3 regions of the Bacillus pacificus genome follow, and region 2 is predicted to be linked to each of the others. Evidence: a T-box and tRNA genes for the amino acid it is inferred to sense, from the RefSeq annotation. Region 2 holds a T-box; the other regions hold tRNA genes.
What was found. The T-box of region 2 lies ahead of alaS (alanine--tRNA ligase). A T-box ahead of a tRNA ligase gene usually reads a tRNA of that ligase, here a tRNA-Ala.
Positions count from the first base shown of each region.

Region 1 (9,990 bases), 1.3 Mb from region 2:
ACCCCACCTCGTCAACTACACTACTTGTAGTTCTGGCGCTTCTATAATTTACAATATTTCCTTTGAGAAAAAGAACAAGACCATCTTATAACAAACATGGATAAACCGTCAATGAAAATTTTTTCACCATCTATAAAACATATGAAAAAGGAGCACTTATTGTGCTCCTTTTCAATAAATTTATTAAATTATTCAGCGCCAACTTCCGCTTTCACAACTTCTACAATGCGATGTACATATGCATTACAAACTTCTTGTGTTGGTGCTTCTGCCATTACACGAATAAGTGGTTCTGTTCCAGATGGACGAACAAGAATGCGGCCATCACCGTTCATTTCTTCCTCTACAACACGAATAATTTCTTTAATTTTTTCGTTTTCTAGTGCTAGTTTTTTATCTGTTACACGAACGTTTACTAGTAATTGCGGGAATTTTGTCATTTCTCCTGCAAGCTCAGATAATGGTTTTTTCGTCATTTTCATAATGTTTACAAGTTGAAGTGCACTTAACATTCCATCACCAGTTGTAATGTAATCAAGTAAGATAATATGTCCTGATTGTTCTCCACCTAAGTTGTAACCTCCGCGCTTCATTTCTTCCATTACGTAGCGATCACCAACTGCTGTTTTATCACTTGTAATACCGTTAGCTTCAAGTGCTTTGTAGAAACCTAAGTTACTCATAACTGTTGAAACAACTGTATTGTGCTTTAGTTGACCAGTTTCTTTCATGTACTTTGCACAAATAAACATAATTTGATCGCCATCAACGATGTTTCCTTTTTCATCTACAGCGATTAAACGGTCACCATCACCATCGAAAGCAAGACCAATATCAGCACCTTTTTCTTTTACTAATTCAGCTAATACTTCTGGATGCGTAGAACCTACTCCATCGTTAATGTTCATACCATTTGGTGAAGTTCCCATTGTTGAAATATCAGCTTCTAAATCAGCAAATAAGTACGGAGCTAAAGAAGATGTAGCACCATGCGCACAATCTAAAGCGATATGCAAACCTGAGAAATCTTCCTCTACAGTTTGTTTAATGTATTGTAAATACTTTTGTCCACCTTCAAAATAATCACTCACTTGCCCAAGGTTCGTACCTGTTGGACGTGGTAATTCATCCACTTCTTTGTCTAATAAAGCTTCGATTTCTGCTTCTTGCTCATCTGTTAATTTAAAACCGTCTGAACCGAAGAATTTAATTCCGTTATCTTGTACTGGATTATGAGATGCAGAAATCATAACACCAGCTTGTGCATCTAACGCTTTCGTTAAATAAGCAACACCTGGTGTAGAAATAACACCAAGACGCATTACTTCTGCTCCAGTTGATAATAGACCTGCTACTAAAGCTCCTTCTAACATATGTCCTGATATACGTGTATCACGGCCGATAATTACTTTTGGACGGTCTGTATCTTTTGTTAATACATAACCACCAAAACGTCCAATTTTGAACGCTAATTCAGGTGTTAACTCCTGATTCGCAACCCCGCGTACTCCATCTGTACCAAAATATTTACCCATTATGATTCGCTCCTTTTTCTGGCTCTTTTTGATTATCTACTGTTGGCTCTTGGCTAGTTTCTTTATCTTTATTTTGTTCCGGTTCCTTCTCCTTTTCCTTTTCTGGATCAGGCTTAGGTTCAGGTTCAGGATTTTTTGGTTTTTCAGTTTGATTATCTTTATTATTATTTGAATTTGGTTGCTCACCGTTACCCTGTACTTCTTTATCAGGATTTTCTTTCTTCACAATTGTGACTTTAGCACTTTTTTGTTTTGGCTCTATTGAAATATTACCAGGGCCACTCACTTGAATAGCAACATCCTTCGTCCCAGGAGACACATTTTGTAGATTAATCACTGCTGTTATTTGAGCAGCTGTTATTTTATCTACTATACTTGTTTCTCCTGAAATATCAACGCTTATCTTCCCATCTTGCGGCGAAAGTAACTGGGCCGTAACGTCTTTAGAAAGTCCATTTTTTTGAATTGATATACCATCAATCGTTCTTGTTTTCGTTTGTTTTGTTTTTTGTACGCCTACTGAAACCTTTACTTGATTTGGCTTCGCACTTGTTACACCCTTTGGTAATAAAACAGAGGTATCGAATGTTGTAGACTCTGTCAATTGACTAAGATCTACTTCGACCCCCTCTATCGATTGTATATTATCCAATATATCTTTTGGACCTGCTATCGTTACTTCTCTCGGCTCAACGCTAACATTTGTAACGGCCAATCCTTCCGGTAAACTCCCCTTTTTCGCATATGTTATAGGAACAGTTTTTTCAGTATTATTGGCCGTAGCTTGCGTCGCCACATTCAACGTTACACTAATTTTAGATGGACTTGTTCTTACATTTAAACGTTTGCCTTCTTTATTGTATAATGTCACTTCGGGTGTTTTTGTAACAGTTTTATTAACACCTTTTAAATCAACATACGCCTTAGCAGATGAAATACTTTCAATTTCTTCTTTCGTCCCAACTACCTCAACCGTATCAGGTTTAATGTTTGATTTTTCGAGCGTAGCACCAGCTGACATCTGATCCTCATTTGATAATTTCAAGTCTACATGAACATATTTTCTCGCTTTTTCATGAAGAGTAATTTTAATTGTTGATGGCTGAACTGTTCCTTTCACATCATCTGGAAGTCCATTCGTTTTCAAAGAAACTTCATACGTTCCTTTTTCGCTACCTCTCAAATCAACTGGTATATCAAATTGTTTTTTCGCTTTTGCCGTAGCAACTGCTGCCTTTGGACCCTCTAACTTCACCTTAACGCCCTCTGCCGGAATACCACTTACAATATATTTCTCTTCATCATACTTAACGTTAATAGCATAATTAGTTAATGTTTCTTTCGCATCATTTGCAAAAGGTAGTATCCCCGATGTCGTATTTTTTTCAGTTAAAGTCGCTGACATAAAAAGCATACACGCCAATAGTAATGAGATCCCCTTTAAAAACCAATGATTCTCCATTAACTTATCCATGACGCTTTCTCCTCCAATTCCATAAAGACGAAGAAGTCGTTTTTTCGTTCGCACTAAATTCAGCTAACAACATATCTTTCAGTTGTTCTGTCTTCAAATCACGATGCAACTTACCATTTTTCGTTAAAGAAATTTGGCCTGTTTCTTCCGACACAACTACTGTAATGCTATCAGTAACTTCACTAACTCCCATTGCAGCGCGATGCCTAGTTCCTAACTCCTTAGAGATAAATGGACTTTCTGATAACGGAAGATAGCAAGCTGCTGCTTTAATGGTACTTCCTTGCATAATTACTGCTCCATCGTGAAGAGGTGTGTTTGGAATGAAAATATTAATGAGTAATTCCGATGATACGTTTGCATTTAGCGGAATACCCGTTTCTACATAATCACCCATACCGGTCTCTTTTGACAAGGTAATTAATGCACCAATTCTACGTTTTCCCATATATTCCGTTGCTTTCGCTATCGCTGTTGCAACCATTTCAGGCTCATCATCCTCATGAGTTCCAGTACGCGAAAATAAACTCCCGCGTCCTAGCTGCTCAAGCGCTCTTCGCAATTCTGGCTGGAAAATAATAATAACGGCTAAAAATCCCCACGTTAATACTTGTTCAGTTAGCCAATATAGCGTTCGCAATCCAAGGAAAATACTGATCATCCGAACGACAATAATAACTGTAATCCCTTTTAAAAGTTGAACAGCTTTCGTCCCTCGGATTATGAGAATTAGCTTATATATAATAAACCATACAACGGCAATATCTAATGCCGTACTAAGATATTTCAAAATGGTCGTATCTTCAAAAGGCATGCTAACCCTTCCTCCTACTTACGAGCAATTCTATCCATATATTGAAATATTGTTTTATGCTCTATCTGTATGTATTTCCAACAACTAGTTAATTATACCATACATGAAACAAACGACAATTACAAACAACCCCCTTTAGTCTAAATTGGTAAGATGTCAAACATTCTTATCGTACAGTATAATATAAATCATTATTATACGCCTATTTTCAAATAAAAAAAGCAACTTCTCAGTTGCTTTTCTTACATTTATTTTAGTTTTTCACCGAATAAAGAACCCATTAAAGCAACCGCTGTTGTTGCCGTTCTATTTCGCTCATCTAAAATCGTATTTACCTCAACAAACTCGGCAGATGTAACAATATCAGCTTCCGCTAACATCTCCATTGCTAAATGACTTTCACGATAAGATAAGCCACCAATTACAGGTGTTCCAACTCCTGGTGCATCATGAGGATCAAGACCATCTAAATCTAATGATAAATGCACACCATCAGTATGAGATAAATACGCGATTGTTTCTTCCATAACAGCCGTCATACCCATACGATCAATCTCGTGCATTGAAAATACTTTAATACCTTCATTTCGAATAAAGTCTTTTTCTCCTTCATCTAATGCACGTGCACCGATAATTACAACATTCTCTTTTTTCACCTTTGGATATGCCCCGTATAAATCTACAAGCGCCGGATGTCCATACCCTAAACTTGCTGCAAGTGACATACCGTGAATATTTCCAGATGGTGAAGTTTCTTCTGTATTTAAATCGCCATGTGCATCATACCAAATAACACCTAGGTTTTTATAATGTTTCGCAACACCAGCTAATGTACCAATAGCGATACTATGATCGCCACCTAATACAAGTGGAAAACGCCCTTCTTCTATAATATGATCCACCTTACTTGCTAATTCGTTACATACAGTTGCAACTTGTGTAAGGTTTCTTAAGCTTGTATTTACATCTACTTCTTTTTCTCTCTCTATACATATATCTCCCATATCTTTAACGTCATATCCAATTTCTTCAATTCTTTCAATTACACCTGCATAACGGATTGCGCTCGGCCCCATATCAACTCCACGACGCATCTGGCCTAAATCCATTGGAACTCCAATAACTGAAATTTCTTTTTTCATAGATAGTATCCCCCTTTTGTGCCTTCACTAAATATTTTAAATCTTTTATATAGTCTGACTCAACTCGACATTTTTCTGTATGGATATACAAATTATTCACTTATATCCGCTTCAAAATCCAAATGTTAAGACTATTCTATGTATAAAGTTAACTTAATGAAACAACTACTATCATTATTATTAGATAATAATAAAAAACACTCCCGCATTTAGAAGTGTTTTTCTGATGCTATTTTCCACACTGCTGCAATATTCTTTGCTGTCATTTCAATATTCTCTTCTGCTACTTTATATGCCTCCTCTAATGTCATCGGACTTGTTGTAATACTAAATACTGCATCAATTCCTTTTTCATGAACAGCCGAGTAATTCGGAGATACTGATCCCCCAATCGCAATGACAGGAATATGAAAAAGCTTTGCACGCTCCGCAACACCTACTGGGGCCTTTCCATATGCTGTTTGTTCATCTATTCTCCCTTCGCCAGTTATAATTAAATCTGCACCTTCTATATGCTTATCAAAATTTGTATAATCTAATACAATTTCAATTCCCCTCCGCAAGCTTCCTTTCAGCACTGCAATAACAGCTGCTCCCATACCTCCTGCAGCTCCTGCACCAGGTATTTTAGATACGTCGCAAAATAGGTATTGTTTAAGGATATGCGCATAATGCTTTAAATTCTCATCCAGCTCTTTCATCATCTCTTCATCCGCACCCTTTTGTCGCCCAAATACGAAAGATGCTCCTCTTATTCCAACTAACGGATTATCTACATCACATGCTGCTTCTATCTTTATATGCTTTAAGCGTGAATCCATTTGTGAAAAATCAATAGAGACAATCGAATGTAACGTTCCACCAGACGGCTCTATTACTTCTCCTTTTCCATTTATAAACCTGACTCCTAAAGCTGACAACATACCCGCTCCTCCATCATTTGTAGCACTTCCTCCCAGTCCTAAAATGATATGCTCAGCTCCTTCGTCTAGCGCATGTAGTATAAGTTCTCCTGTTCCTTTCGTCGTCGTAATAAGTGGGTTTCGCTTTTTAGCTGGAACGTGTTGTAAGCCTGATGCTGCTGCCATTTCAATAAACGCTGTCTTTTTATCTTTAGACATACCGTAAAAGGCTTGTACGCTCTCTCTAAGCGGTCCTGTCACATGAAATGATATAATCCTCCCGCTTGTAGCATCAACAAGGGAATCAACCGTTCCTTCCCCTCCGTCTCCAATTGGTATTTTTACATACTCTGCTTTAGGAAAAATTGCTCCAAAACCTCTTTCAATAGCTTCACATACTTCTATAGCTTTTAAGCTTTCTTTATATGAATCAGATGCAATAACAACTTTCATAATTATCCCCATCCTTTATTTTCACGTTTTCTCCATTTTAAATGACAAGTATGAAAGTTGTCTTTTTAAACACAAAAAAAGCTTACATCATATGATGTAAGCTTTCTCTATTAGATGGAGCCTAGCGGGATCGAACCGCTGACCTCCTGCGTGCAAGGCAGGCGCTCTCCCAGCTGAGCTAAGGCCCCTTAGTAATTAAGCGGAAGACGGGATTCGAACCCGCGACCCCAACCTTGGCAAGGTTGTATTCTACCACTGAACTACTTCCGCGAAAATGGTGAGCCATGAAGGACTCGAACCTTCGACCCTCTGATTAAAAGTCAGATGCTCTACCAACTGAGCTAATGGCTCGTAAATGGCTGGGCTAGCTGGATTCGAACCAGCGCATGACGGAGTCAAAGTCCGTTGCCTTACCGCTTGGCTATAGCCCATTAATATTTACTAGTATGGTTATCTTTTCAAAAAAATAAACCCTCTCAGGTTATTTTAAAGAAAATGGTGGAGGGGGGCAGATTCGAACTGCCGAACCCGAAGGAGCGGATTTACAGTCCGCCGCGTTTAGCCACTTCGCTACCCCTCCGACATTTAAAATATATATGGTGGAGGATGACGGGATCGAACCGCCGACCCCCTGCTTGTAAGGCAGGTGCTCTCCCAGCTGAGCTAATCCTCCAAAAGTGGTGACCCGTACGGGATTCGAACCCGTGTTACCGCCGTGAAAGGGCGGTGTCTTAACCACTTGACCAACGGGCCAAAAAAGTTTTAAACCTATTCCCAAGCTTCCAACCGGGCTTGAACCGGTGACCTCTTCCTTACCATGGAAGTGCTCTACCAGCTGAGCTATGGAAGCATAATGGCTCCGCAGGTAGGACTCGAACCTACGACCGATCGGTTAACAGCCGATAGCTCTACCACTGAGCTACTGCGGAATAATATTAGCCTGGCAACGTCCTACTCTCACAGGGACAAGGTCCCAACTACCATCGGCGCTAGAGAGCTTAACTTCCGTGTTCGGTATGGGAACGGGTGTGACCTCTCTGCCATCATTACCAGACTTTTATCATTATAAACATTTCTTTCGAAATGTCAAGAGGAAAATTATATATTCCTTCAAAACTAGATAACATTGCTACATATTATATGGTTAAGTCCTCGATCTATTAGTATTCGTCAGCTCCACATGTCACCATGCTTCCACCTCGAACCTATCAACCTGATCATCTTTCAGGGATCTTACTAGCTTACGCTATGGGAAATCTCATCTTGAGGGGGGCTTCATGCTTAGATGCTTTCAGCACTTATCCCTTCCGCACATAGCTACCCAGCTATGCCCTTGGCAGAACAACTGGTACACCAGCGGTGCGTCCATCCCGGTCCTCTCGTACTAAGGACAGCTCCTCTCAAATTTCCTACGCCCACGACGGATAGGGACCGAACTGTCTCACGACGTTCTGAACCCAGCTCGCGTACCGCTTTAATGGGCGAACAGCCCAACCCTTGGGACCGACTACAGCCCCAGGATGCGATGAGCCGACATCGAGGTGCCAAACCTCCCCGTCGATGTGGACTCTTGGGGGAGATAAGCCTGTTATCCCCGGGGTAGCTTTTATCCGTTGAGCGATGGCCCTTCCATGCGGAACCACCGGATCACTAAGCCCGACTTTCGTCCCTGCTCGACTTGTAGGTCTCGCAGTCAAGCTCCCTTATGCCTTTGCACTCTACGAATGATTTCCAACCATTCTGAGGGAACCTTTGGGCGCCTCCGTTACACTTTAGGAGGCGACCGCCCCAGTCAAACTGCCCACCTGACACTGTCTCCCGGGTCGATAAGACCCGTAGGTTAGAATTTCAATACAGTCAGGGCGGTATCCCACCAGCGCCTCCACCGAAGCTAGCGCTCCGGTTTCAAAGGCTCCCGCCTATCCTGTACAAACTGTACCAAAATTCAATATCAGGCTACAGTAAAGCTCCACGGGGTCTTTCCGTCCTGTCGCGGGTAACCTGCATCTTCACAGGTACTATAATTTCACCGAGTCTCTGGTTGAGACAGTGCCCAAATCGTTACACCTTTCGTGCGGGTCGGAACTTACCCGACAAGGAATTTCGCTACCTTAGGACCGTTATAGTTACGGCCGCCGTTTACTGGGGCTTCAGTTCAGAGCTTCGCTTACGCTAACCCCTCTCCTTAACCTTCCAGCACCGGGCAGGTGTCACCCCCTATACTTCGCCTTACGGCTTCGCAGAGAGCTGTGTTTTTGCTAAACAGTCGCTTGGGCCTATTCACTGCGGCTTTCCGTTAAGAAAGCACCCCTTCTCCCGAAGTTACGGGGTCATTTTGCCGAGTTCCTTAACCAGAGTTCTCTCGCACACCTTAGGATTCTCTCCTCGCCTACCTGTGTCGGTTTGCGGTACAGGCACCTTTTATCTCGCTAGAAGCTTTTCTTGGCAGCGGGGAATCAAAGACTTCGCTCCATAAGGAGCTTCCCCATCACAGCTCAGCCTTCACGATAAGCGGATTTGCCTACTTATCAGCCTAACTGCTTGGACGTGCACAACCAATCGCACGCTTCTTCTATCCTTCTGCGTCCCTCCATTGCTCAAACGATAAAGAGGTGGTACAGGAATATCAACCTGTTGTCCATCGCCTACGCCTGTCGGCCTCGGCTTAGGTCCTGACTAACCCTGAGCGGACGAGCCTTCCTCAGGAAACCTTAGGCATTCGGTGGACGGGATTCTCACCCGTCTTTCGCTACTCATACCGGCATTCTCACTTCTAAGCACTCCACCAGTCCTTCCGGTCTGACTTCACTGTCCTTAGAACGCTCCCCTACCACTGATACCATTCGGTATCAATCCGCAGCTTCGGTGGTGTATTTAGCCCCGGTACATTTTCGGCGCAGAGTCACTCGACTAGTGAGCTATTACGCACTCTTTAAATGGTGGCTGCTTCTAAGCCAACATCCTAGTTGTCTAAGCAACTCCACATCCTTTTCCACTTAATACACACTTTGGGACCTTAGCTGGCGGTCTGGGCTGTTTCCCTTTTGACTACGGATCTTATCACTCGCAGTCTGACTCCTAAGGATAAGTCATTGGCATTCGGAGTTTGACTGAATTCGGTAATCCGATGAGGACCCCTAGTCCAATCAGTGCTCTACCTCCAAGACTCTTACACTTAAGGCTAGCCCTAAAGCTATTTCGGGGAGAACCAGCTATCTCCAGGTTCGATTGGAATTTCTCCGCTACCCACACCTCATCCCCGCACTTTTCAACGTGCGTGGGTTCGGGCCTCCATTCAGTGTTACCTGAACTTCACCCTGGACATGGGTAGATCACCTGGTTTCGGGTCTACGACCACGTACTAAACGCCCTATTCAGACTCGCTTTCGCTGCGGCTCCGCCTCTTCAGCTTAACCTCGCACGGGATCGTAACTCGCCGGTTCATTCTACAAAAGGCACGCCATCACCCGTTAACGGGCTCTGACTATTTGTAGGCACACGGTTTCAGGATCTCTTTCACTCCCCTTCCGGGGTGCTTTTCACCTTTCCCTCACGGTACTGGTTCACTATCGATCACTAGGGAGTATTTAGCCTTGGGAGATGGTCCTCCCAGATTCCGACGGAATTTCACGTGTTCCGCCGTACTCAGGATACATTCAAGAGAGAACGA
Region 1 is NZ_CP086328.1:4,931,984-4,941,973, forward strand. It holds gene glmM (phosphoglucosamine mutase) at 189-1,535, opposite strand; gene LMD38_RS25320 (CdaR family protein) at 1,528-3,009, opposite strand; gene cdaA (diadenylate cyclase CdaA) at 3,002-3,823, opposite strand; gene rocF (arginase) at 4,072-4,965, opposite strand; gene LMD38_RS25335 (glycerate kinase) at 5,175-6,320, opposite strand; tRNA gene LMD38_RS25340 (tRNA-Ala) at 6,436-6,508, opposite strand; tRNA gene LMD38_RS25345 (tRNA-Gly) at 6,519-6,590, opposite strand; tRNA gene LMD38_RS25350 (tRNA-Lys) at 6,596-6,671, opposite strand; tRNA gene LMD38_RS25355 (tRNA-Gln) at 6,677-6,751, opposite strand; tRNA gene LMD38_RS25360 (tRNA-Tyr) at 6,817-6,900, opposite strand; tRNA gene LMD38_RS25365 (tRNA-Val) at 6,918-6,993, opposite strand; tRNA gene LMD38_RS25370 (tRNA-Glu) at 6,999-7,073, opposite strand; tRNA gene LMD38_RS25375 (tRNA-Thr) at 7,098-7,170, opposite strand; tRNA gene LMD38_RS25380 (tRNA-Asn) at 7,175-7,249, opposite strand; rRNA gene rrf (5S ribosomal RNA) at 7,259-7,374, opposite strand; rRNA gene LMD38_RS25390 (23S ribosomal RNA) at 7,461-9,990, opposite strand, start outside.
Region 1: it encodes a tRNA-Ala, which carries the amino acid that the T-box ahead of alaS (alanine--tRNA ligase) is inferred to sense. The anticodon was not compared.

Region 2 (9,990 bases):
TCACAATGCGAGAATTTGGAATAGCTTGCATCATACGAATACTAGAATAGCCAATTGCTGTACCTAGCTCTAAAATGCTCTTCGGTCCAATTAAACGTAAAAATTGCAACATAAATTCCATTCCAAGTCGATCCATAATTGGCACATGATTTTCTTTCGCATAGTCTTCCATTTCAAGAATTAATTTATCTTTCGGATCAATAAATGATAATAGGTACTCGTTAACTGCATCCTCCATAATGGTCCTCCTTATTTACATGGAGAAGTGCCTCTATGACGTCTTTTCACACATAGAATGCAATAAAAATACAAGCCAGCTTTACCCTTAGCTTGTACGTCCCGTTTTGATATTAAAAACGATTCTTCTGCCAGTTTTTAACCCGATATATTTTACCACAAAAAAGAGGGATGTGCGACCTTTTTCGCTATCCCTCCCCATTTCACTGTTTTTTCGTAATATATTTTTGCTTTAGTGCATTATGCTCTTCCAATGTTTTCGCATAGTACACTTCACCAGTTGGTGCAGCTAAGAAATAATAATAATCTGTTTGCGCAGGCTCTAGCGCTGCTTCCACTGAATGTTTACCAGAGTTTGCAATCGGGCCCACCGGCAATCCTTTCACAACGTACGTATTGTACGGTGAGTTTATCTTTAAATCTTCGTATAATACACGTTGTTTATGCTTTCCAAGTGCATATAATACCGTTGGATCCGTTTGCAACGGCATACCTTTTGCTAAACGATTATAAAAGACACTAGAGATCTTTTGACGATCTGTAAAGCCTGTTGCCTCTTCTTCAATAAGTGAAGACAATGTTAAAAGCTGATGAACATCCCAGTTTTTCGCTTTCATTTTTGCTTCGTTTTGAACAATGATTGCATTCGTTTTCTCAAGCATTGGAATGACAATTTCTTCTAACGTCGTATCCTTTTTATAGAAAGAGTACGTCGCAGGATATAAATAACCTTCTAATGGATATTTAATATTGCTATCAAAAATTTTATCCGTCAACAGCTTGGGATACTTTTGCTGCATTTTTTGAATAAATGCTTTATCGTTTAATTGACGTACAACATCATCTTTATTCCACTTTAATTCGTTTGCAACCGTTTCTGCAATTTCAGTTACTTGCGCCCCTTCTTTTACCGTCACTTTATAAAGAGCTGGACGATGTACATTACCAGATGACATTTGCTCAATAACATCTTTTGCACTCATTGAAGGATTTAATAAATATGTACCCGCTTGTAAATTTTTAGATTTAGCCTTTGTATAAAAACTAAAAACTGTACCGTTTTTCACAGCACCTTTTCCTTCTAAAATCTCACCAATTTTACTAGTAGATGATCCCTTTGGAATTTCTACTTCAATCTCTTTTTTATTCCCGCTATCAACCGGTCCTAATGCGGATGAAATATACGCATAGACTGAACCACAAACTAAAAGCAGTGCAATTATCGAGAATAAAAAAATGCGTCTACGCTTCTTTTTCACTTGATTCTCTACCAAAACTCTTCCTCCTTATTCAATTGTAGGCCATATGTACATCTTTCTATACAACACGATGAAAAATCACAATACATTTACCTATCATTTTTGACAGATACTTTATTTTCTACAATCCGTCTCATTATACTACAAAGGATTACGCAGTTTCGACAAAAAATCTTTCATTTTACATATAAAAAAGGCGGACGATATACCGTCCACCTTTTCAGTACTTATTATTCAGCTTCTTGCTCATCAGCAATAGTGTTAAATGTTTCTTGTACCATTTCCCACTCTTCTTCAGATTCGATTGGAAGTAATACTCCGCCCTCTTCTTCATTTTGCTCATAAGCCATTGCATCATAAATTGGGTCTCCATCTTCATCTACTTCACCGATTGGAGAGAAGATTACGTATGATTTTTTACCAAATTTTTCAGCATCAAAAGTGAAAATAATTTCACATAAATGTTCGTTACCTTTTTCGTCTACAATTGTAATTTGACGTTCTTCCATTTTGGTCACCTCTTATTTACTATCTAAAAATCCTTGTAAGATTACGACTGCAGCCATCTTATCGATTACTTGCTTTCGCTTCTTACGACTTACATCGGCTGAAATGAGTAGACGTTCCGCTGCCATCGTTGACAAACGCTCGTCCCACATTACAACGTCTAATTGTAACAGCTCTCGTAGGTTTTCTGCAAATTGTTGGCATGCTTCACCACGCGGGCCAATTGTACCATTCATATTTTTAGGTAAACCTACTACTATCTTGTCCACATCATACTGTTTTACTAACTCAGAAATGCGGTCAAAACCAAATTGACCTCGTTCTTCGTTAATCTTGATTGTTTCAAGCCCTTGCGCTGTCCAGCCCATTTCGTCACTAATTGCAACTCCGACTGTTTTTGTACCTACATCTAAACCTAATATCCGCATAAATTACTCCTCACGATGATGTTTCAAGTAAGACTTCACAAGCTCTTCAATTAATTCATCACGTTCAAGCTTGCGAATGATGCTTCGCGCATCTTTATGGCGAGGTATGTATGCTGGGTCTCCACTTAATAAATAACCGACGATTTGGTTAATCGGATTATAGCCTTTTTCTTGAAGTGCATCATACACAGTTAAAAGTACATCATTTACATGGACACTCTGTTTTTCATCTTGAATGCTAAACTTCATTGTTTTATCAAAACCGTCCATTTCAAGCACCTCACTTATATAGTAAGTATAGGGAGAAGAACTTCTCCTCTCCCTACCATTGTACACTACTATCTCTTTATTTTGAAACAGATTTAACGTACTCTTGTACAAATGCTAAAGCTTCCTCAACTTGCGCTGGGTTTTTACCGCCCGCTTGTGCCATATCAGGACGGCCACCACCGCCACCGCCACAACGAGAAGCTACTTCTTTCACAAGTTTACCAGCATGGTATCCTTGGCTAATTAAATCTTTCGTTACGCCAGCTAAGATGTTTACTTTATCATCATTTACAGACGCTAATACGACAACTGCAGATTGTAATTTATTTTTTAGGTCATCCATCATCGTACGTAAGTTGTTCATGTCTGCAACATTTACTTTTGCCGCTAATACGTTCACGCCATCAACTGTCATTACTGAATCAGTTAAGTTTCCAGCTTCAATATTGCTTAATTTTGCTGCAAGAGATTCGTTTTCTTTTTGAAGTTGTTTTACTTCAGCAAATAAACCATCTACTCTTGTTAAAATGTCTTTTGGATTTGTTTTCATTTTTCCAGCTGCTTCTTTTAATAAACCTACTTGATCGTTCATTAATTCATAAGCAGACTTACCAGTTACTGCTTCAATACGACGAGTTCCTGCACCGATACCAGACTCAGCAACGATTTTGAAAATACCGATAGAAGCTGTGTTATCAACGTGACAACCACCGCAAAGCTCTAAGCTATAGTCGCCAACTTGTACGACGCGTACAACATCACCGTATTTTTCACCGAATAATGCCATTGCGCCCATTTCTTTCGCTTCTTCGATTGCTTTTTGAGAAATCTCAACATCAATACTTTCCCAAATTTTCTCGTTTACGATACGCTCAATTTTTTCTAATTCGTCAGCTTGTACTTGACCAAAGTGAGAGAAGTCAAAGCGTAAACGTTCAGAAGTTACAAGAGAACCCGCTTGGTTAACGTGCGTTCCAAGTACGTCTTTTAACGCTTGGTGTAGTAAGTGAGTTGCTGTATGGTTCTTCACAACACTACTACGGTTTTTCGTATCGATAATAGCTTTTACAGCCGCATCTTTCGTTAATGTACCTTCTTCAACTACAACTTTGTGCAAGTTTTGGCCGTTTGGTGCTTTTTGTACGTCTTTTACAAGAACTTTCACACCATCAGCAAGAAGGTAACCACGGTCTGCAATTTGTCCGCCGCTCTCAGCATAGAATGGTGTTACATCAAGCATTAATTGTCCTTCTTCACCTGCTTGCAAGCTGTCTGCGTATTCACCGTTTTTCACAAGTGCAACAACGTTACTTTCTGTTGCAACCGTACCGTAACCAACGAACTCGCTCGCTACTTTCACTTCTCCAAGGACACCGCCTTGAACTTGCATAGAATCAACGTCTTGACGAGCAGCACGTGCGCGCTCACGTTGTTTTTCCATTTCATTTTCAAAGCCTTCATGATCAACTGTCATACCAGCTTCTTCTGCATATTCTTCTGTTAATTCAATTGGGAAACCGTATGTGTCATATAGACGGAACGCATCTACTCCAGAAATAACAGTTGTTTTTTCTTCTTTCGCTTTTGCAATAACTTCAGCTAAAATTGCTTCACCATCATGAAGTGTTTCGTGGAAACGCTCTTCTTCATTTTTCACAACTTTTGCAATGAAATCTTTCTTTTCAAGTACTTCTGGATAGAAGTCTTTCATTACTTCTCCAACAACCGGTACTAATTCAAACATGAACGGACGGTTAATGTTTAATTTCTTAGAGTAACGAACAGCACGGCGTAATAAACGACGTAATACATAACCACGGCCTTCGTTAGATGGAAGAGCGCCGTCACCAACAGCGAATGTTACTGTACGGATATGGTCAGCGATTACTTTAAACGCCATATCTTTTTCTAAGTCACCATTACGATATTTCTCGCCAGAGATTGTTTCTGTTGCACCAATCATCGGCATGAATAAGTCCGTGTCAAAGTTTGTAGGTACATCTTGAACGATAGATGTCATACGCTCTAGACCCATCCCTGTATCGATGTTTTTCTTAGGAAGTGGTGTATATGAACCATCTGGATTATGGTTAAATTGAGAGAATACAAGGTTCCATACTTCTAAGTAACGCTCGTTTTCTCCTCCTGGATATAATTCTGGGTCACTAAAGTCATTACCGTAAGCTTCTCCGCGGTCATAGAAAATCTCTGTATTCGGTCCACTTGGTCCTTCACCGATGTCCCAGAAGTTTTCTTCTAAGCGGATGATACGCTCTTTTGGAACACCCATTTTCTCATTCCAAATTGTGAATGCTTCTTCATCTTCTGGATGGATTGTAACGGATAATAATTCTTTATCGAATCCGATCCATTTGTCGCTCGTTAAGAATTCCCAAGCCCAAGTAATTGCCTCTTCTTTGAAGTAATCGCCGATTGAGAAGTTCCCTAACATTTCAAAGAATGTATGGTGACGAGCTGTTTTCCCTACGTTTTCAATATCGTTTGTACGAATTGATTTTTGAGCATTTGTAATACGTGGATTTTGCGGGATTACACGTCCATCAAAATATTTTTTTAATGTTGCTACACCACTGTTAATCCATAAAAGAGATGGATCCTCATGTGGAACTAGTGATGCACTAGGTTCTACTGCATGTCCTTTTTCTTGGAAAAAGTCTAAAAACATTTGACGAATTTGTGCGCCTGTTAGTTGTTTCATTGTATTTTCCTCCTTAAATATAAAAAACTCCCGCCCCTATAAAAGGGACGAGAGTTAACTCGCGATACCACCCTAATTATGAATTGATTACTATATGAATCAATTCATCACCTCATGGTGCCGTAACGTGGCAAAACGGCAGTGATTAGCTGCTCTCAGGATTAGCTTTCTGTTACCCTTCATTTAAAGCTTCTTTCAGCCATATGGAAGCTTCTCTCTATAAATGGACTGTAACGTACTTGTTCCGTCATTGATTTAATGTATTATATGACTAAATATAATAGAATTCTCTTAAGTTTGTCAATGTAGATAATCATTTATATTATATCAATTACTTATTAATCATAGCTATTCTACTATTCATTCTTAACAGCCTTTTCATATATTATGCATGTATTACTAAATTGTACTACTCCCGTGTACTTTTCCGAATATTTAATTTTTGTTATAATTAAATTATTAATAATAAAGGAGCGATTATAGTGACAACCTTATTGAGCAAAGCTAAAAATATGTTAAAGACTGATGAAACAATATTGTTTTACGTAGCCTGTTCACTAGACATATTTATTTATCGTTCCGTCGCAAGGCCGGGATTGTTAATTTTAACGAACAAACGCCTCTTCTTTTATGGACCAGATGTAAGTAAGAACCCATTATTTGAAGAGTACGCTTTCGCGAAAATTTCTAATTTAAAAGAAAAACAGCGACTTTTCAGCAATCAAATTGTATTTATGTATGATAATGAATGGAAAAAAATAAAACATATTCAAACAAATGATGTAAGCTCTCTCGTTCAAAAAATAAACGAACAACTCTCTAAATAATGATAGCCCTCTACTCTTATAAGTAGAGGGCCTTCCTATTGCATATCTTCTTTTTTCCAAAGAGGCCTTACATGAACGATTACTGTACGAATAACCGCTAAAATAGGAACTGATATTAATAACCCTACAATTCCTCCCACTTCTCCCCCAACTAGTAGTGCAAGCATAATAATGACAGGATGCATGCGAAGGGACTTACCAACGATATAAGGGGATAAAATGTTACTTTCTACGAATTGCAAAATAGCAATCGCAATCCCCGCTTTAATGAGTAAACTTGTTGATACCGTTGCCGCAATCATTAATGTCGGAATCGCCCCTAAAATAGGGCCAAAGTACGGTATTATATCCGTCACCCCAATAATAATACCGAGTAACAATGGATATTTCATACCGATAAACCAAAAGGAAAGAGCAGATACGCCCCCTAATACTAAACAAACAAATAACTGTCCTCGAATATAACTTCCAAGTGATTTATCAATTTCTTTCGCCAGCATTTGCCCCGTACTACGCCACTTACTCGGAACTAGTTTCCAAAAAATATGATAAAACTCGCCGTAATCTTTTAATATGTAAAATACAATGAACGGAATTAAGAAAATAATGAGTAACGAATCCAGTACACCGCGAGCTGTGCTCATCACTTTATTTAAAAGTGCTTGTATCTTCGTCTCTACTCCAACAAAAATTTGTTTCACCTTTTCATGAATAAATGACGGGAAGTTCGCTGTTTGTTCTGTAACACCATCCATCCAAGAATCATACATTTTTGTAAACTGCGGGAATTGTTCATTGATTTCTTGTAATTGCTTAATCACAACCGGCGTTCCTTTATAAATTCCATAACCAATTCCGCCAAAGAAAAGGATGTAAATGAGCAAAATAGCGAGTGTGCGCGGCATCCCTTCTTTATGAATTTTTTCAATTAAAGGATGCAATAAATACGCAATAAAACACGCGATAAGAAACGGTGTAATGGCCACTTTACATACAAAAATAATCGGTGCCCATAGCGGCTTAATTTTTAAAAAGACGAGCAAACAAAGAAAGACAAGTAACAATAATCCTAAACGGTATATCCAAATGATTTTAAGATTCTTCACACGAAAAACCTCCTCCACCTTTATTGTGAAAATAAATAGGGTAGGTTATGTGCAAAAGTTTTAAAATCTTTTTGTGCAGACCATACTGTTTTGTAAAGACGCACATATATATACATAACAAGGACAACCACCCCTGAGAACGCAGCGTGAAACAATTTAATCAGGAGGGCTCATAATGGTTTTATTTATGCTCGTATTATCAGCACTTTTTATGATTCTTGAATGGATTTGTATCGGGTTTGGTATTTGGAAAGGTTTCTTTATTCGTTCCTCACGAAAAGAAAGAGCGAAGCATTTATTTCATTACGGAATGCTTGGCGTTGGATGTTACGGCCTATCTTATCTCTTCTCTGAAATTGGACTTTTATATTTGCATACAAATGCATAAAAAAACTCCCTTGTTGATGAAGGGAGTTTTTTACGCTTATAAATAAGATTTAATCATCTTACGTGCTTTTTTCATATTGCGTTTTGAAAAGACATCTTGTTTGCGAGCATATTGATATGCTGCCGCTCCAACACCTAATGCGATTAATGAATTGCGTAGATTCAAAGTAAATCCCCCTTTTCGTTATCCGATCGTTCTTTCATTCTCATCAAATAAATCATCAAGAGAACTTAACGAACCATCTTCTTCTACTTGATGCGTATGGATTTTCCCCTTTGAAACCGATAATTCGATATAACAATTCCAGCAATAAAATTGGTTGACACCTATTTTCCCAATGTCTTTTCCTTTGCAATTTGGACAAATAAACATATGGCGTTCATCTCCTTACAGTCTCCCGGATTCTATTCGCCATTATTTCCAAACTGCATTCATTTATACATTGCTGGAGCCTTTCAACGTTATACGTTTGAAAGTTTCACTATATAATTTCACCTTTTTACATGAAATCATACGGTGAAATGTTTTCCACGTCCATTTCTTCGCCATTCACTGTTACCATCTGTACTTCTCCTTGCGATTCCTGCAATCGACTCGCTAAAGTCGTTTGACGCATTGCATCATCAAGGCGGTTTACACCAGACTGGAAAGCAGCTTCCTCCCCGCAAATAATAAGGAACTTCTTACTTCTTGTAATACCAGTATAAATTAAATTACGACGTAACATACGATTATAACTTTTTACTATCGGCATAATTACAATCGGAAACTCACTACCTTGCGATTTATGAATGGAACAGCAATAGGCATGTGTAATTTGATTTAAATCTGGTTTTGTATATGTTACCTCAATTCCATCAAATGAAACGATAATCATATCTTGTTGCTCAACGTTTTCTTTCGCATAAAACACCGAAACAATTTCTCCGATATCACCATTAAACACTTGACTCTCCGGCTGATTAACGAGTTGCAAAACTTTATCGCCTCTTCGATATACAACATCACCATAAGCAATTTCTTTACTCTTTTCCCTTTTCGGATTAAATACTTCTTGCAACGCTTCGTTTAGTACATTAATACCGGCCGGTCCACGATACATCGGGGCCAATACTTGTACATCTCTTGCGCTAAAACCTTTTGTCTTAGCATTTTCACAAACCTTCTTAACAACCTCAACAATTTGAGCTCCTGTGCAGCCGATAAATGAACGATCTTTTTGATTTTGCGCTAAATCTGGTGGGAGTGTTCCATTTTTTATCGCATGAGCAAGTTGAATTACTGATGAACCTTCCGCTTGACGATAAATTTCAGTAAGCTTTACAGTTGGAACTGCACCTGCATTCAATAAATCTTTCAATACTTGTCCAGGTCCTACAGATGGTAATTGATCTTCATCACCTACAACGATAACTTGAATGTTCGTCGGCAATGACTTAAACAGCTGATTTGCAAGCCAAATATCAACCATTGAAAATTCATCAATAATAAGCAACTTCCCTTGTACCGGATCTGTTTCATTACGCTGGAAAGACCCTTCTGGCGTCCAGCCAAGTAAACGGTGAATTGTACAAGCTGGAAGTCCTGTCGATTCACTCATTCGCTTCGCTGCCCTTCCTGTTGGAGCCGTTAATAATATCGGAAATGGATTATCATCACTGTATTCATTCGGATTTAACGATAGCCCGTGAAGTGACGCATACATTTCAACAATTCCTTTAATAACTGTTGTTTTTCCTGTTCCTGGTCCACCTGTCAATAACATCATCGGTTTATGAAGTGCCGTTTGAATTGCTTCTTGCTGAAGTGGTGCATACTGTACGCTCAGTTGTTCTTCAATTTCACCTAACGTCTTTAACACTTCTGCTTCAGGGAATGAAGGTGTTTCCTCCTGATTCATGAGCCTGCGAATAGACTTTACAACACCTTTTTCAGAGTAGAATAACGATGCCAAATACACTCGTTCTTCCTCGATGATGACTTTCCCTTCACTTTGCATCATTTCAATACAACCTATAATGTCTTCCTCCGTCACTCTTCCTTCTTGATTATTTAAAAGTGACATCGTTTCTCTTACAAGTTGATCTTTTCTCATATAAACGTGACCAAGTTGTAATGATACATTCTCTAACGTATAAAAACATCCCGCACGTACACGATCATCATGATTACCCGATATCCCTAACGCACGTCCTATATCATCCGCTCTTCCAAATCCAATTCCATCCACTTCTTCAATAAGTTGATAT
Region 2 is NZ_CP086328.1:972,586-982,575, reverse strand. It holds gene LMD38_RS05090 (O-methyltransferase) at 1-238, opposite strand, end outside; gene mltG (endolytic transglycosylase MltG) at 441-1,511, opposite strand; gene LMD38_RS05080 (DUF1292 domain-containing protein) at 1,727-2,005, opposite strand; gene ruvX (Holliday junction resolvase RuvX) at 2,018-2,431, opposite strand; gene LMD38_RS05070 (IreB family regulatory phosphoprotein) at 2,435-2,701, opposite strand; gene alaS (alanine--tRNA ligase) at 2,778-5,420, opposite strand; T-box leader at 5,461-5,680, opposite strand; gene LMD38_RS05060 (PH domain-containing protein) at 5,903-6,247, shown strand; gene LMD38_RS05055 (AI-2E family transporter) at 6,283-7,353, opposite strand; gene LMD38_RS05050 (hypothetical protein) at 7,529-7,741, shown strand; gene LMD38_RS05045 (YrzQ family protein) at 7,778-7,906, opposite strand; gene LMD38_RS05040 (hypothetical protein) at 7,925-8,113, opposite strand; gene recD2 (SF1B family DNA helicase RecD2) at 8,241-9,990, opposite strand, start outside.

Region 3 (9,990 bases), 500 kb from region 2:
CAGTGATAACTACTAAATCTGCATCTTTACAATCTGCATAGCTACCGCTCCAAACTTTTGTTGGTGATGGAGAGAATGGTACCGCATGGCTTAAGTCCATTGCTTCCCCTTCTGCTTTTGCTTCATTAACATCTACTAATACGAATTCTTCAGCTACACCTTGGTTGATCATTGAGTAAGCGTAACTACAACCTACAGCTCCTGTTCCTACTAATACTACACGATTGATACCTTTTTTCATGGTAATTTCCCCTCTCTATTGTTCACATATATTTTTTTATGATTGTTTAAGTAATTAATTAAAATACTAATTTAATGTTGTTTAACTTCTTTACACTCATATTGTAGCACGTATTATTGTGAATTACTTCACAAATTATGACCTATTTGTGAACTTTTTCACATAGAGTGTAAAGTTATTGGAATAGGTGTGGAATCCATTTCAATGGAGGCGTTTTCTTTAGATTGTGAAAGGGATTTTCTTATGTTTTTGTCGGTAAGTGAAATTATATCGGCGATTTTTAGAATATATCGACTATAACTCCAAATATATCAGCGATTTTTGAAATTTATCGACCGTAACTCAAATTATATCGGCGATTTTTGCAATATATCGACTTACCGACAAAACTCGACAATAATGACAGCATAAAAAAACTGCCTCCAGTAGATCACCTACTGAGAGACAGTTTCTTCTATATATTATTTATTTTCCGCCGTAGCGCCTAATACAGCATCCTTTGTTTGAACAACCCATATTTCAATTTTTATTATTCAACGGTATCTAATAACTCTACAACTAATTCCTTAGGATCTTCCCAGCTATGAGATTTACCCGTTTATCCAAGTGCAGGAGGCTTTAGCATAAGGCCGAGATAAAAATTCAATTTGAGTATGATTTGTTAAGTGAACATTCCTTCATACTCATACAGGTCAAGGTAAACAACATGATTATACTTACAGCTCTCTGTATTCCCAACTGTAACAGCGAATACTTCATCTTTCTTTTAATTCATAAAAAAAAGCAGACTATCCAAAGGCTACTTTTACACAACAAAAAAAGAGATAGCAGATTATGCTATCTCTTTTAGTATGACCCGTACGGGATTCGAACCCGTGTTACCGCCGTGAAAGGGCGGTGTCTTAACCACTTGACCAACGGGCCAATTACTGGCAGAGAAGAAGGGATTCGAACCCTCGCACCGCGTTCGCGATCTACTCCCTTAGCAGGGGAGCCCCTTGAGCCACTTGGGTACTTCTCTATAAATATGGCTCCGCAGGTAGGACTCGAACCTACGACCGATCGGTTAACAGCCGATAGCTCTACCACTGAGCTACTGCGGAACAATTATGGTGGGCCTAAATGGACTCGAACCATCGACCTCACGCTTATCAGGCGTGCGCTCTAACCAGCTGAGCTATAGGCCCATAATTGAAAAGCGGGTGAAGAGAATCGAACTCTCGACCAGAGCTTGGAAGGCTCTTGTTTTACCACTAAACTACACCCGCATTAAATTGTAAATGGTGAGCCATGAAGGACTCGAACCTTCGACCCTCTGATTAAAAGTCAGATGCTCTACCAACTGAGCTAATGGCTCATTTTGAAAGTGGTGCCGGCTAGAGGACTTGAACCCCCAACCTACTGATTACAAGTCAGTTGCTCTACCAATTGAGCTAAGCCGGCTTGCGACTTCAAAATGGTGGCTCGGGACGGAATCGAACCGCCGACACGAGGATTTTCAGTCCTCTGCTCTACCGACTGAGCTACCGAGCCTTTATGTAAAAATGGCGGTCCCGACCGGGGTCGAACCGGCGATCTCCTGCGTGACAGGCAGGCATGTTAACCACTACACCACGGGACCTTGGTTGCGGGGACAGGATTTGAACCTGCGACCTTCGGGTTATGAGCCCGACGAGCTACCAGACTGCTCCACCCCGCGACGATCAAATATTTACTTTAGAAAAAATGGAGGAGGTAGAGGGATTCGAACCCCCGCGCGACTCTCGCCGCCTGTCGGTTTTCAAGACCGATCCCTTCAGCCGAACTTGGGTATACCTCCGAGATATAAACTTCTAATGGTGGACCTTGTAGGACTCGAACCTACGACCGGACGGTTATGAGCCGTCTGCTCTAACCAGCTGAGCTAAAGGTCCTTTATGGTAGCGGCGGAGGGGATCGAACCCCCGACCTCACGGGTATGAACCGTACGCTCTAGCCAGCTGAGCTACACCGCCATAAATGATATTAAGATAAGTGGAGCCTAGCGGGATCGAACCGCTGACCTCCTGCGTGCAAGGCAGGCGCTCTCCCAGCTGAGCTAAGGCCCCATGTTTTTGGGAATATCGGGAAGACAGGATTTGAACCTGCGACCCCCTGGTCCCAAACCAGGTGCTCTACCAAGCTGAGCCACTTCCCGTTAATAAAAGCGCGCCCGAGAGGAGTCGAACCCCTAACCTCTTGATCCGTAGTCAAACGCTCTATCCAATTGAGCTACGGGCGCATATGGTGCCGAGGGCGGGGGTCGAACCCGCACGGTGGTTACCCACCGCAGGATTTTAAGTCCTGTGCGTCTGCCTGTTCCGCCACCCCGGCATGTCATATTGAAAATTGGAGCGGAAGACGGGATTCGAACCCGCGACCCCAACCTTGGCAAGGTTGTATTCTACCACTGAACTACTTCCGCAAGACATGTATGAGTTATTTAATTAAAAGTGCGGGTGAAGGGAGTCGAACCCCCACGCCAAAGGCGCCAGATCCTAAGTCTGGTGCGTCTGCCAATTCCGCCACACCCGCATATTAATTTATTTAAGAAAAATGGGGCGACTGATGGGAATCGAACCCACGAATGCCGGAGCCACAATCCGGTGCGTTAACCACTTCGCCACAACCGCCATAATTTCTGGTGCCGACTAGAGGACTTGAACCCCCAACCTACTGATTACAAGTCAGTTGCTCTACCAATTGAGCTAAGTCGGCTAAATGGTGGAGGATGACGGGATCGAACCGCCGACCCCCTGCTTGTAAGGCAGGTGCTCTCCCAGCTGAGCTAATCCTCCATTTGCCTGGCAACGTCCTACTCTCACAGGGACAATGTCCCAACTACCATCGGCGCTAGAGAGCTTAACTTCCGTGTTCGGTATGGGAACGGGTGTGACCTCTCTGCCATCATTACCAGACTGTATTCATTTAAGACAAGAATTATTGTAACTCATTTAACTTTTAAAGTCAACAAGTTTTTTATATTCTTTCAAAACTAGATAACATTTGCTACATATTATATGGTTAAGTCCTCGATCTATTAGTATTCGTCAGCTCCACATGTCACCATGCTTCCACCTCGAACCTATCAACCTGATCATCTTTCAGGGATCTTACTAGCTTACGCTATGGGAAATCTCATCTTGAGGGGGGCTTCATGCTTAGATGCTTTCAGCACTTATCCCTTCCGCACATAGCTACCCAGCTATGCCCTTGGCAGAACAACTGGTACACCAGCGGTGCGTCCATCCCGGTCCTCTCGTACTAAGGACAGCTCCTCTCAAATTTCCTACGCCCACGACGGATAGGGACCGAACTGTCTCACGACGTTCTGAACCCAGCTCGCGTACCGCTTTAATGGGCGAACAGCCCAACCCTTGGGACCGACTACAGCCCCAGGATGCGATGAGCCGACATCGAGGTGCCAAACCTCCCCGTCGATGTGGACTCTTGGGGGAGATAAGCCTGTTATCCCCGGGGTAGCTTTTATCCGTTGAGCGATGGCCCTTCCATGCGGAACCACCGGATCACTAAGCCCGACTTTCGTCCCTGCTCGACTTGTAGGTCTCGCAGTCAAGCTCCCTTATGCCTTTGCACTCTACGAATGATTTCCAACCATTCTGAGGGAACCTTTGGGCGCCTCCGTTACACTTTAGGAGGCGACCGCCCCAGTCAAACTGCCCACCTGACACTGTCTCCCGGGTCGATAAGACCCGTAGGTTAGAATTTCAATACAGTCAGGGCGGTATCCCACCAGCGCCTCCACCGAAGCTAGCGCTCCGGTTTCAAAGGCTCCCGCCTATCCTGTACAAACTGTACCAAAATTCAATATCAGGCTACAGTAAAGCTCCACGGGGTCTTTCCGTCCTGTCGCGGGTAACCTGCATCTTCACAGGTACTATAATTTCACCGAGTCTCTGGTTGAGACAGTGCCCAAATCGTTACACCTTTCGTGCGGGTCGGAACTTACCCGACAAGGAATTTCGCTACCTTAGGAACGTTATAGTTACGGCCGCCGTTTACTGGGGCTTCAGTTCAGAGCTTCGCTTACGCTAACCCCTCTCCTTAACCTTCCAGCACCGGGCAGGTGTCACCCCCTATACTTCGCCTTACGGCTTCGCAGAGAGCTGTGTTTTTGCTAAACAGTCGCTTGGGCCTATTCACTGCGGCTTTCCGTTAAGAAAGCACCCCTTCTCCCGAAGTTACGGGGTCATTTTGCCGAGTTCCTTAACCAGAGTTCTCTCGCACACCTTAGGATTCTCTCCTCGCCTACCTGTGTCGGTTTGCGGTACAGGCACCTTTATCTCGCTAGAAGCTTTTCTTGGCAGCGGGGAATCAAAGACTTCGCTCCATAAGGAGCTTCCCCATCACAGCTCAGCCTTTACGATAAGCGGATTTGCCTACTTATCAGCCTAACTGCTTGGACGTGCACAACCAATCGCACGCTTCTTCTATCCTTCTGCGTCCCTCCATTGCTCAAACGATAAAGAGGTGGTACAGGAATATCAACCTGTTGTCCATCGCCTACGCCTGTCGGCCTCGGCTTAGGTCCTGACTAACCCTGAGCGGACGAGCCTTCCTCAGGAAACCTTAGGCATTCGGTGGACGGGATTCTCACCCGTCTTTCGCTACTCATACCGGCATTCTCACTTCTAAGCACTCCACCAGTCCTTCCGGTCTGACTTCACTGTCCTTAGAACGCTCCCCTACCACTGATACCATTGGTATCAATCCGCAGCTTCGGTGGTGTATTTAGCCCCGGTACATTTTCGGCGCAGAGTCACTCGACTAGTGAGCTATTACGCACTCTTTAAATGGTGGCTGCTTCTAAGCCAACATCCTAGTTGTCTAAGCAACTCCACATCCTTTTCCACTTAATACACACTTTGGGACATTAGCTGGCGGTCTGGGCTGTTTCCCTTTTGACTACGGATCTTATCACTCGCAGTCTGACTCCTAAGGATAAGTCATTGGCATTCGGAGTTTGACTGAATTCGGTAATCCGATGAGGACCCCTAGTCCAATCAGTGCTCTACCTCCAAGACTCTTACACTTAAGGCTAGCCCTAAAGCTATTTCGGGGAGAACCAGCTATCTCCAGGTTCGATTGGAATTTCTCCGCTACCCACACCTCATCCCCGCACTTTTCAACGTGCGTGGGTTCGGGCCTCCATTCAGTGTTACCTGAACTTCACCCTGGACATGGGTAGATCACCTGGTTTCGGGTCTACGACCACGTACTAAACGCCCTATTCAGACTCGCTTTCGCTGCGGCTCCGCCTCTTCAGCTTAACCTCGCACGGGATCGTAACTCGCCGGTTCATTCTACAAAAGGCACGCCATCACCCATTAACGGGCTCTGACTATTTGTAGGCACACGGTTTCAGGATCTCTTTCACTCCCCTTCCGGGGTGCTTTTCACCTTTCCCTCACGGTACTGGTTCACTATCGATCACTAGGGAGTATTTAGCCTTGGGAGATGGTCCTCCCAGATTCCGACGGAATTTCACGTGTTCCGCCGTACTCAGGATACATTCAAGAGAGAACGAAGTTTCGACTACGGGGTTGTTACCCTCTACGACGGACCTTTCCAGGTCGCTTCGTCTACCTCGTTCCTTTGTAACTCCGTATAGAATGTCCTACAACCCCAAGAGGCAAGCCTCTTGGTTTGGGCTATGTTCCGTTTCGCTCGCCGCTACTCAGGAAATCGCATTTGCTTTCTCTTCCTCCAGGTACTTAGATGTTTCAGTTCCCTGGGTCTGTCTTCCTTACCCTATGTATTCAGATAAGGATACCATACCATTACGTATGGTGGGTTTCCCCATTCGGAAATCTTCGGATCAAAGCTTACTTACAGCTCCCCGAAGCATATCGGCGTTAGTCCCGTCCTTCATCGACTCCTAGTGTCAAGGCATCCACCGTGCGCCCTTTCTAACTTAACCAAACTAAAATTAAAAAATATGAGCTACACTGTTATCTAGTTTTCAAAGAACATACATTTATATATGAGAGATAGTTCTCTCAAAACTGAACAAAACGAAACACGGAAACTTATATTGATGAACAGCGTTCATCAATTCTCCATAGAAAGGAGGTGATCCAGCCGCACCTTCCGATACGGCTACCTTGTTACGACTTCACCCCAATCATCTGTCCCACCTTAGGCGGCTGGCTCCAAAAGGTTACCCCACCGACTTCGGGTGTTACAAACTCTCGTGGTGTGACGGGCGGTGTGTACAAGGCCCGGGAACGTATTCACCGCGGCATGCTGATCCGCGATTACTAGCGATTCCAGCTTCATGTAGGCGAGTTGCAGCCTACAATCCGAACTGAGAACGGTTTTATGAGATTAGCTCCACCTCGCGGTCTTGCAGCTCTTTGTACCGTCCATTGTAGCACGTGTGTAGCCCAGGTCATAAGGGGCATGATGATTTGACGTCATCCCCACCTTCCTCCGGTTTGTCACCGGCAGTCACCTTAGAGTGCCCAACTGAATGATGGCAACTAAGATCAAGGGTTGCGCTCGTTGCGGGACTTAACCCAACATCTCACGACACGAGCTGACGACAACCATGCACCACCTGTCACTCTGCTCCCGAAGGAGAAGCCCTATCTCTAGGGTTGTCAGAGGATGTCAAGACCTGGTAAGGTTCTTCGCGTTGCTTCGAATTAAACCACATGCTCCACCGCTTGTGCGGGCCCCCGTCAATTCCTTTGAGTTTCAGCCTTGCGGCCGTACTCCCCAGGCGGAGTGCTTAATGCGTTAACTTCAGCACTAAAGGGCGGAAACCCTCTAACACTTAGCACTCATCGTTTACGGCGTGGACTACCAGGGTATCTAATCCTGTTTGCTCCCCACGCTTTCGCGCCTCAGTGTCAGTTACAGACCAGAAAGTCGCCTTCGCCACTGGTGTTCCTCCATATCTCTACGCATTTCACCGCTACACATGGAATTCCACTTTCCTCTTCTGCACTCAAGTCTCCCAGTTTCCAATGACCCTCCACGGTTGAGCCGTGGGCTTTCACATCAGACTTAAGAAACCACCTGCGCGCGCTTTACGCCCAATAATTCCGGATAACGCTTGCCACCTACGTATTACCGCGGCTGCTGGCACGTAGTTAGCCGTGGCTTTCTGGTTAGGTACCGTCAAGGTGCCAGCTTATTCAACTAGCACTTGTTCTTCCCTAACAACAGAGTTTTACGACCCGAAAGCCTTCATCACTCACGCGGCGTTGCTCCGTCAGACTTTCGTCCATTGCGGAAGATTCCCTACTGCTGCCTCCCGTAGGAGTCTGGGCCGTGTCTCAGTCCCAGTGTGGCCGATCACCCTCTCAGGTCGGCTACGCATCGTTGCCTTGGTGAGCCGTTACCTCACCAACTAGCTAATGCGACGCGGGTCCATCCATAAGTGACAGCCGAAGCCGCCTTTCAATTTCGAACCATGCGGTTCAAAATGTTATCCGGTATTAGCCCCGGTTTCCCGGAGTTATCCCAGTCTTATGGGCAGGTTACCCACGTGTTACTCACCCGTCCGCCGCTAACTTCATAAGAGCAAGCTCTTAATCCATTCGCTCGACTTGCATGTATTAGGCACGCCGCCAGCGTTCATCCTGAGCCAGGATCAAACTCTCCAATAAAGTTAGTTTGTCTAGCATCTAAAATAAAAATTGACGTTTCACGTTGTTTGTTTCGTTCAGTTTTCAAAGAACTACTTGGTCGCTCATTTGCGACTCCCTTATGTTAACATCTTCGTTTTTCGATGTCAACTAAGTTTTTCAATTTCTTTTTTGTCGTTTTCTGCGTTTCCGCATCAGCGACGGTTATTAATATATCATGGTGAAAAATGAAATGCAACACCTTTTATAAACTTTTTTCAAATTAACTACATTTCTTTTTTTATATCATATACTTAAACGAAATATCTCTTTCATTTCTAAGAGATTCCTACATATATTCTATATAAAGTCACTCTACCCAAAAACATTTCTTTCTATAATAAATGTTTTATTCATATACCATATCATACAAGGAGGAATACATATGGACTATACCGATTTATTAATTAAACTAGGTCTCTCGGCTATTTTAGGATTCGCCATCGGTTTAGAGCGCGAATTAAAACGGAAACCACTTGGTTTAAAAACATGCTTAGTTATTTCTATCATTAGTTGCCTCCTGACGATTGTTTCTATTAAAGCAGCTTACAATTTACCACATACTGATCATATGAATATGGATCCACTTCGACTTGCCGCTCAAATTGTATCAGGGATTGGTTTTTTAGGTGCTGGTGTTATTTTAAGAAGAGGAAACGATAGTATTGCAGGACTAACGACTGCCGCTATGATCTGGGGCGCATCTGGTATTGGTATTGCTGTTGGAGCTGGATTTTATATCGAAGCAATTTTCGGAATGTGTTTCCTTATGATTAGCGTTGAACTTATACCGTTAACAATGAAATTTGTAGGACCTAGGTCATTTCGTCAACGTGATATCGCAGTAAAACTTGTTGTGCGAAATATGGACAATATCCCGGTTGTAATTGAAGAAATAAAAGAAATGGATATAAAAGTGAAGAATATGAAGCTTAAAACGTTAGAAAATGGTTCTCACTATTTGCATCTTAAATTATGTATCGATCAAAAAAGACATACTGCTGATGTTTACTATGCTCTCCAGCATCTTGAAAGTGTTCAACAAACTGAAGTGGAAAGTATGTAACGTAAAACAAACTCTCTTTTCAATTAGAGAGTTTTTCTTTTTTCTATAATGGTAACAATGAATGTAGTCTTGCAAAGTAAGGAGGAATAGGCAATTGAAATCCCGTCCAAATTTAGTAGATACATTTCGTGATTCCATTATTTTTCGTTTAATTTGCTTTATTATTGTACTTACTGCTTTTTCCGGCTTTCTTATACATAGATTAGAACCATCCCACTTCACTACGTGGTTTGATGGAGTTTGGTGGTCGATCGTTACCATTTTCACTGTTGGCTACGGTGACTTTGCCCCTCATACACTAATGGGCAAACTTATCGGTATAGGTATTATTTTATTAGGAACCGGATTTTGTTCTTATTATATGGTGCTGTTCGCTACTGAAATGATTAGTAAACAATATATGAAGATTAAAGGAGAAGAAGCTGCAACTTCTAACGGTCATATGATTATCGTCGGCTGGAACGAACGGGCAAAGCACGTTGTAAAACAAATGCACGTATTACAGCCGAACCTTGATATCGTTTTAATTGATGAAACACTTTCTTTACTGCCAAAACCATTTCATCATTTAGAATTTATAAAGGGGTGCCCCCATCACGATCAAACGCTATTAAAAGCTAATATTACAACGGCTCACACTATATTAATAACAGCTGATAAAGAAAAAAACGAAAGCTTAGCGGATACACAGTCCATTTTAAATATTTTAACTGCAAAAGGGCTCAACCCAAACATTCACTGCATCGCTGAACTTCTTACTTCTGAACAAATACAAAATGCAACGAGAGCTGGCGTGTCAGAAATTATAGAAGGAAATAAATTAACGAGCTATGTATTTACCGCTTCTCTTTTATTTCCTTCCATTTCAGGTGTACTATTTTCACTTTACGACGAAATCTCTGATAATAAATTACAACTGATGGAGCTTCCCCCATCCTGCACTGGACAAACTTTTGCAAATTGTAGCTATACTCTTTTAAAGCAAAACATTCTCTTACTAGGTATAAAGC
Region 3 is NZ_CP086328.1:471,725-481,714, reverse strand. It holds gene LMD38_RS02500 (L-lactate dehydrogenase) at 1-241, opposite strand, end outside; partial or broken gene LMD38_RS02495 (IS4 family transposase) at 838-993, shown strand; tRNA gene LMD38_RS02490 (tRNA-Glu) at 1,094-1,165, opposite strand; tRNA gene LMD38_RS02485 (tRNA-Ser) at 1,172-1,262, opposite strand; tRNA gene LMD38_RS02480 (tRNA-Asn) at 1,270-1,344, opposite strand; tRNA gene LMD38_RS02475 (tRNA-Ile) at 1,352-1,428, opposite strand; tRNA gene LMD38_RS02470 (tRNA-Gly) at 1,439-1,509, opposite strand; tRNA gene LMD38_RS02465 (tRNA-Lys) at 1,523-1,598, opposite strand; tRNA gene LMD38_RS02460 (tRNA-Thr) at 1,609-1,684, opposite strand; tRNA gene LMD38_RS02455 (tRNA-Phe) at 1,699-1,774, opposite strand; tRNA gene LMD38_RS02450 (tRNA-Asp) at 1,787-1,862, opposite strand; tRNA gene LMD38_RS02445 (tRNA-Met) at 1,864-1,940, opposite strand; tRNA gene LMD38_RS02440 (tRNA-Ser) at 1,968-2,060, opposite strand; tRNA gene LMD38_RS02435 (tRNA-Ile) at 2,078-2,154, opposite strand; tRNA gene LMD38_RS02430 (tRNA-Met) at 2,159-2,235, opposite strand; tRNA gene LMD38_RS02425 (tRNA-Ala) at 2,256-2,328, opposite strand; tRNA gene LMD38_RS02420 (tRNA-Pro) at 2,344-2,417, opposite strand; tRNA gene LMD38_RS02415 (tRNA-Arg) at 2,428-2,501, opposite strand; tRNA gene LMD38_RS02410 (tRNA-Leu) at 2,505-2,593, opposite strand; tRNA gene LMD38_RS02405 (tRNA-Gly) at 2,610-2,684, opposite strand; tRNA gene LMD38_RS02400 (tRNA-Leu) at 2,714-2,794, opposite strand; tRNA gene LMD38_RS02395 (tRNA-His) at 2,817-2,892, opposite strand; tRNA gene LMD38_RS02390 (tRNA-Thr) at 2,902-2,977, opposite strand; tRNA gene LMD38_RS02385 (tRNA-Val) at 2,982-3,057, opposite strand; rRNA gene rrf (5S ribosomal RNA) at 3,062-3,177, opposite strand; rRNA gene LMD38_RS02375 (23S ribosomal RNA) at 3,280-6,200, opposite strand; rRNA gene LMD38_RS02370 (16S ribosomal RNA) at 6,346-7,896, opposite strand; gene LMD38_RS02365 (MgtC/SapB family protein) at 8,300-8,980, shown strand; gene LMD38_RS02360 (ion channel) at 9,075-9,990, shown strand, end outside.
Region 3: it encodes a tRNA-Ala, which carries the amino acid that the T-box ahead of alaS (alanine--tRNA ligase) is inferred to sense. The anticodon was not compared.